Regions from separate parts of the Rhizobium sp. Leaf321 genome, predicted to be linked through region 2. Evidence: predicted binding sites of a transcription regulator. Region 2 holds the regulator's gene; each other region holds the start of a gene.
What was found. Region 2 encodes PhoB, which activates phosphate uptake and scavenging genes when phosphate is short. Its sites were predicted from a motif close to TGTCATNNANCTGTCAT; they were not measured.
Positions count from the first base shown of each region.

Region 1 (2,269 bases), on a different contig from region 2:
CTTAGCAGGAGCCCCTTATGCCTGCGGGTCTCCGCCGTCCCGCTCCAGCTTTTCGGCAAAATCGAGGAGCTGCCGCACGAGATCGCCCGCAGCCTTGTCGTTTTGTTCGATCCTGCGAGCCGACACTTCTCTCAGGTTGAGAAGCGCCGCTTCCACACTGCGCGGCAGAGCCGGGCCGCGGTCATGATGTGGCCCCCTGTCGTGATCGCGGTGGTGTTCGTGCCGTTCCTGCTTCTGCTTGATCTTTTCAGCCAGCTCGGACAAGCGCTCGAGGATGGTCGTTGCGAAACTGCGGTTCTCATCGAGGTGCGCACGGCCCTCGTCAGTGATGGTGTAACGCTTCTTGTTGCCATCCGCTTCAGCCGTCACGTAACCGGCTTCTTCAAGATAGGTCAGCGTCGGATAGATGACGCCGGGGCTGGGTGCGTAGAAACCATACGTCATATCTTCGATATGTTTTATGATCTCGTAGCCGTGGCGGGCTTCTTTCTCGATCAAGGCCAGGACGACCAGTCTGAGATCGCCCTGCATCAGAAAGCGACCGATACGACCCTCGCCATCATCGCCGAAGCCACGACCACCGCCCGGCCCGCCTTTTCCGCCAAAACCCCTACCCGCAAAGCCTTTGCTGAACGGACCGCCCCGCATGGTAAATAGTCCCTCGAAGCCCGAGCGATCGGCGTTGCAGCTTCTGTGGGTTTCAAATCGTTGAAACATCTTACTCTCCTTTAGAGTATCTTTCGATATATCTAAAGCTAGCACATTTCCGCAATACTGCAAGCTGCCAGATATATCTAAGTCATATCCGTTTGATTTTTGTGGCGGATTTTTTTCGAGCTATCTGCGGCGCGCGGTGCGGTCGACCCGGATTGACCGTCGCGTCGTTACCCGGCAGTCACCGAACTTTCGCCGACCGTCATTTTAGGGATGCGTCCGTGGGCGATTGTGCCTAAGCTCGCCTCCATCAGTGATCCGGAGGGAGATATTAGATGTCGCTTTTCACCAAAGACCTTTTCGAAAATCATGCGGTCTCGCGCCGATCCCTTCTCGGTGGCATTGCGGCCACATCGGCGCTGGTCATGCTCCACCCGTTTGCGGCACGCGCGGCCGCCAACCAGGCGCATCTGCGGCTGATGGAGACGACAGACATCCACGTGCATGTCTTCCCTTATGATTATTATGCCGACAAGCCGAACGACACACTTGGACTGGCCCGTACCGCCTCGATCATCGATTCGATTCGAGCCGAAGCCGGAAATTCGATGCTGATCGACAACGGCGACTTCCTGCAGGGCAATCCGCTCGGGGACTACATCGCCTATGAGCGTGGCATGAAGGAGGGCGACAAGCATCCGGTGATCACTGCGATGAACGTGCTGGGATATGACGTCGGCACGCTTGGAAACCACGAATTCAACTACGGCCTCGATTTCCTGTTCAAGGTTCTTGCAGGATCCGGCTTCCCGCATGTATGCGCCAACCTGACCAAGGGCCAGCTTGCCTCCAGTGCCAAGGACGACGATCTCTTCTTCAAACCCTACGTGATCATCGAAAAGCAGATCCGCGACGGTTCCGGCCAGTCGACCCCGATCAAGGTCGGCTTTATCGGTTTCGTGCCGCCACAGATCATGACCTGGGATAGCAAGAATCTTGAGGGCAAGGCGCAGACGCGCGATATCGTCGATGCTGCCAAGGCCTGGGTGCCCGTCATGAAGGAGGAAGGCGCCGACATCGTCATCGCCCTCTCTCATTCCGGCATCGATGGTTCCGGCCAGAGCGATCGGATGGAAAACGCGTCTCTTTATCTCGCAGGGATCGAGGGTATCGATGCGATCTTCACCGGTCACCAGCATCTGGTCTTCCCGGGTCCAAAGGATTTCGAGGGCATTGCCGGCGCTGATGCCAAGAAAGGCACGCTGATGGGCAAGCCCGCCGTCATGGCCGGGTTCTGGGGCTCCCATATGGGTCTGATCGACCTGTTGATCGAAAAGGATGGCAGCGGCTGGAAGATCGTCGATTCCACCTCGGAAGTCAGACCGATCTATCACCGTGACGAAAATCGCAAGATCGTTGCCGACGTCAAGGACAAGCCTGAGGTCACAGCGGCCATCAAGCCGGAACACGAGGCGACGCTTGCCTATATCCGCCGCCCGGTCGGCAAGACATCTGCGCCGCTCTATTCCTACTTCGCGCTGGTCGCGGATGATCCGTCGGTGCAGATCGTCTCAAATGCGCAGACCTGGTACATCAAGGACATGCTGAAGGAAGG
Region 1 covers NZ_LMOF01000007.1:69,665-71,933, reverse strand. Annotated here, with positions in the region: gene ASF70_RS13125 (DUF1203 domain-containing protein) at 1-5, shown strand, start outside; gene ASF70_RS13120 (PadR family transcriptional regulator) at 16-717, opposite strand; gene ASF70_RS13115 (bifunctional 2',3'-cyclic-nucleotide 2'-phosphodiesterase/3'-nucleotidase) at 990-2,269, shown strand, end outside.
Region 1: a site for PhoB is predicted at 894-910, ahead of ASF70_RS13115 (bifunctional 2',3'-cyclic-nucleotide 2'-phosphodiesterase/3'-nucleotidase). Genes of this name have one in related genera too.

Region 2 (2,269 bases):
TCGGTGTGGAGACGATCTCGCCCGTCACCTTTATCGCCGTCAGGACGCTGGTCGCCGGGCTCATTCTCGTTGCGGCACTGCGCCTTCGCGGATTGAAGCTGCCGACGGACCGGCAGACCTGGACGCTCTTCACGGTTCAGGCCTGCCTCAACAGCGCTGTCCCCTTCACCCTGATTGCCTGGGCCGAACAGACGACCGATGCGGGCCTTGCCACCATCTTGAGTTCAACGACGCCGATCTTCGCCTTTCTGTTGACGGCGCTGATCACCCGCCATGAGAGCGTCTCTGGGACCAAGCTGTTCGGAGTTGCGGCAGGCATTGTCGGCATATGCCTGATCGTCGGCATGGAGGCGCTTGCCGGCTCGGGCGAGAACCTCTGGGCGCAACTGGCCATCGTGGCGGCGACGATCTGCTATGCGGCGGCTGCCATCTTCGGCAAGAATTTTAAGGGATTGGACCCGATGATGCCCGCCGCGGGATCGCTGACTGCAGGCGCTGCCATCCTCATTCCCGTGAGCCTCGTGGTCGACCGGCCCTGGACGCTGACTCCCAGCACCGATTCCATGCTCGCCCTATTGGCGCTGGCGGTATTTTCGACGCCGCTCGCCTTCGTCATCTATTTCCGGCTGGTGCAGACGCTGGGCTCCGTCGGCACGACGGCGCAGGCCTATCTGCGGGTGCCGATCGGCGTTGGCATCGGCGTCGTGTTTCTCGGCGAAACGCTTGCCTCGACAGCCTGGCTCGGCCTCGCCTGCGTCGTGGCCGGTGTCATTGCCATGACGCTGCCGGCTAGGAGACGCGGTGCTCAGGCTTCCATCGAGTAGCCGGCACCGCGGACCGTGCGGATGACATCCTGCATGTTGGAAAAGTTGAGCGCCTTCCGGAGGCGCCCTACATGCACGTCGACGGTACGCTCGTCGACATAGATGTCATGGCCCCAGACGCCGTCGAGCAACTGCGAGCGCGAAAAGACGCGGCTGGGCGACGCCATCAGGAATTCCAGAAGTCTAAACTCTGTCGGCCCGAGGCGAACTTCGCGGCTCTTGCGGTGAACGCGATGGGTTTCGCGATCGAGTTCGATATCGCCGCATTTGAGGACGCTCGAAAGGACCTCCGGTCGGGCACGGCGCAGCATCGCCTTGACGCGGGCCATCAGTTCCGGCGTCGAGAAAGGCTTGACCACATAGTCGTCTGCGCCGGTGGCAAGCCCGCGAACGCGCTCGCTTTCTTCGCCGCGCGCCGTCAGCATGATGATCGGCAGGCGTTCCGTCTCCGGCCGCATGCGCAGGCGACGGCACAGTTCGATGCCCGAAACGCCCGGCAGCATCCAGTCGAGAATGAGAAGATCCGGAACGCGCTCCTGAAGCCTGATTTCCGCTTCGTCACCGCGAAGCACGGTATCGACCTCGTATCCCTCGGCCTCCAGGTTATACCGAAGGAGGACGCTGAGGGCCTCTTCGTCTTCCACGACTGCGATCTTCGGCTGCATTCCGACTTGCTCCGTCACTCGTCCCGAACCGCACTTAGATCCGCCAGATCCGCTCGCGCTGCTTCAGGTCATTGGTTTTGGCAGTTATTGTCGCGAAACCGGCAGGCGATTTCGGGAGAGCTGCATCATGTCCCGGCGGAGCCGAGCATGTTGGACGTATCGTCCTTCGGACGTTCGCCCTCCGGCTGTGCGCCGGTCGCGATGTAGTAGATGGTCTCGGCGATATTCGTCGCGTGGTCGCCGATGCGCTCGATGTTCTTGGCGCAGAACAGGAGATGGGTGCACGTGGTGATGTTGCGCGGATCCTCCATCATGTAGGTGAGGAGTTCGCGGAACAGCGAGGTGTACATCGCGTCGATTTCTTCGTCGCGCTGGCGGATGATCTCGGCTTTTTCCGCAGAGCGGTTAGCGAAGACATCAAGAACGTCCTTGAGCTGCACCAGCGCCAGTTCGGAAAGATGCTCCAGACCACGGGCGAGCTTGCGCGGGACGCCTGTTCCCTGCACGGCGAGCACGCGCTTGGCGGTGTTCTTGCCAAGGTCGCCGACGCGTTCCAGGTCAGCTGCAATGCGCAGCGTGCCGATGATCTCGCGAAGGTCAGCCGCCATCGGCTGGCGCTTGGCGATGGTGACGATCGCCTTGTCCTGGATATCGCGCTCGGCGTGGTCGAGAATGACGTCGTCCGAGATGACCTTCTGGGCCAGTGCGGAGTCGGAGTTCACGAGCGCACGCACGGCATCTCCGCACATCTGTTCAGCGAGACCGCCCATTTCGGAGATC
Region 2 covers NZ_LMOF01000006.1:366,917-369,185, reverse strand. Annotated here, with positions in the region: gene ASF70_RS08220 (EamA family transporter) at 1-824, shown strand, start outside; gene phoB (phosphate regulon transcriptional regulator PhoB) at 806-1,489, opposite strand; gene phoU (phosphate signaling complex protein PhoU) at 1,615-2,269, opposite strand, start outside.

Region 3 (2,269 bases), on a different contig from region 2:
TGAGGAAATCCGGGCCGTCGAGAAATTCGAGGATCTCGGGCGTGGTCGTGACCTGATCCTTGCCCTGTCGCAGCACGAGCACATCCGGATCGGACAGGATGCCGAGGCCCCTGCCCTTGCCGCGCTCCACCTTGGCATCGGCGCCCTTGCCCGAATAGGTGTATTCGCGCATTCCGAGGAAGGTGAAATTGTCGTTCCTTAGCCAGTCAAGAAAAGCATACGCCTCGTCGGCATCGGCCTTCTTGCCTTTTTTCGCGTTGACGAGTTGGGCCTGGGCGTCTTTGAGAACGCCGAGCATCGCGGACCAGCCGGTGATGGCCTGGTGCACCTGGTTAAGAACAAAGCGGATTCGCTCGACCAGCCCGTCGGCTTGCTCGTCGTTGAGCTGGGGCACATGGATCTGGATCAGGCTGATGTGATGGGCCGGGTCGCCGGGTCGCTCGCTCGAGTGAAGCGTCGGCTGCTTGCCGGGTTCGATGACGAGGATCGGATGGACGGCCATCGTGAGGTCGCGATAGGCCGTCGTCACCTCACCCATGACCGAATCGAACAGGAAGGGCATGTTGCGATCGATCACCGTAATGATCGAAACGGGCATTCCATCGGGCTCGACGCCATCAAGGGTTTCGATTGTGATGTCGGCCTTGATTCGCGTCCAGGCTTTCAGCCGTCTTGCGGCATGTCCCGCGCACAGGGCAAGCATTTCTGGCGTGTAGTTTTCGAGATCGTCACTGCTGGCGCGGCTGAAGATCAGGAAGGGATCGAGATGGTCCTCCATGCCGGAAGCGGCCGCAATCTTGCCCGCCTTCTCGATCTGCTTGTCCCGCTTCGGGTTTTGCCGGCCTGCCATCTGTCTCTCCCTAAATTTTTTCTCAACGTGCGATAAAACGCAGCCAATGTCATTATGCTTTGCCGCGGTGTCTCACCGGTGCTTGCGGCTGGAATTTGTCATAGGCGTGTCACGTCTTGTTGACATGTCGACACAGAGATCCGATCAACGGTTCGATAACGTCGAAAGCAAGCATCATGCAGGGTAATTCAGGCGCGGTCATCGTCATTTCCAGCCATGTGATCCGTGGCTCGGTCGGTAACCGGGCCGCCGTCTTCGCGCTCGAGACCCTGGGATATCCCGTCTGGGCCATGCCGACCGTCGTTCTGCCCTGGCATCCCGGGCACGGTCCTTCGACGCGCCTGACGTTTCCCGAATCGGATTTCGACAAGGCTATAGACGATCTCATCCGGGCGCCATGGCTCGGCGAAGTGAAGGCGGTGCTGACCGGGTATTTCGGAACTGCCGCGCAGCCGCGCGCCGTGGCACGACTGATCGAGGCGCTGCGGAAAAACAACCCGGACCTTATCTATGTCTGCGATCCCGTGATGGGCGATCTCGGCGGGCTCTATATCCCGCAGCCGACAGCCGAAGCAATCCGCGACGAGCTTCTGCCGCTTGCCACCATCGCCACGCCGAACCGATACGAGCTTGCCTGGCTCTCGGGTGCACCGCTCGATGATAACAATGCGATCATGGAGGCAGCGATCGCGCTTGGGCCGCCGCGGATGCTGGTGACCTCGGCGGTGCCGATGATGACAGGCAGTACAGGCAATCTCTATCTCACCGGCAATCATGCGCTGCTGGCTGAACACCGGCTGATCGACCACGCCCCGAACGGGCTCGGAGACCTGCTCTCGGCGGTTTTTCTCGCCCGCGTCATGTCCGGCATGGATGAAGAGAAAGCCCTGCAGACAACGACTGCCAGCGTGTTCGAAGTGCTGGCGCGTTCGGTAAAGCGCGGGGCCAACGAGCTGACCCTGGAAATGGATGCCGCCAGCCTCTCGACGCCGATGGCGATGGTCCAGATGCGCCGGCTCGTGCATCCCCTTAAGAGGCGCAAGCCGTAAGCTCAAAGAGCATGCGCATCCACACAATGGCCGTTGATTCTCGTCTGGCTGCACGATAATCGTGAGCCATGAGCGAATTTCCAGAAAAACTGCTTTCGGGCTACCGTAACTTCATGAGTGGTCGCTACAGCGACGAGCGGGAGCGCTACCGCGCGCTCGCCGATACCGGCCAGAAGCCGCATACGCTCCTGGTTGCTTGTTGCGACAGTCGCGCGGCGCCCGAGACGATCTTCGACTGCGGTCCGGGAGAACTCTTCGTGGTCCGCAACGTCGCCAACATGGTACCGCGCTACGAGCCCGACAGCCAGTTTCACGGGACATCGGCTGCGGTCGAATACGCGGTGCAGGTGCTCGAGATCCGCAATATCGT
Region 3 covers NZ_LMOF01000003.1:122,910-125,178, reverse strand. Annotated here, with positions in the region: gene ASF70_RS02235 (NAD-glutamate dehydrogenase) at 1-850, opposite strand, end outside; gene pdxY (pyridoxal kinase PdxY) at 1,024-1,899, shown strand; gene ASF70_RS02225 (carbonic anhydrase) at 1,968-2,269, shown strand, end outside.
Region 3: a site for PhoB is predicted at 947-963, ahead of ASF70_RS02235 (NAD-glutamate dehydrogenase). Genes of this name have one in related genera too.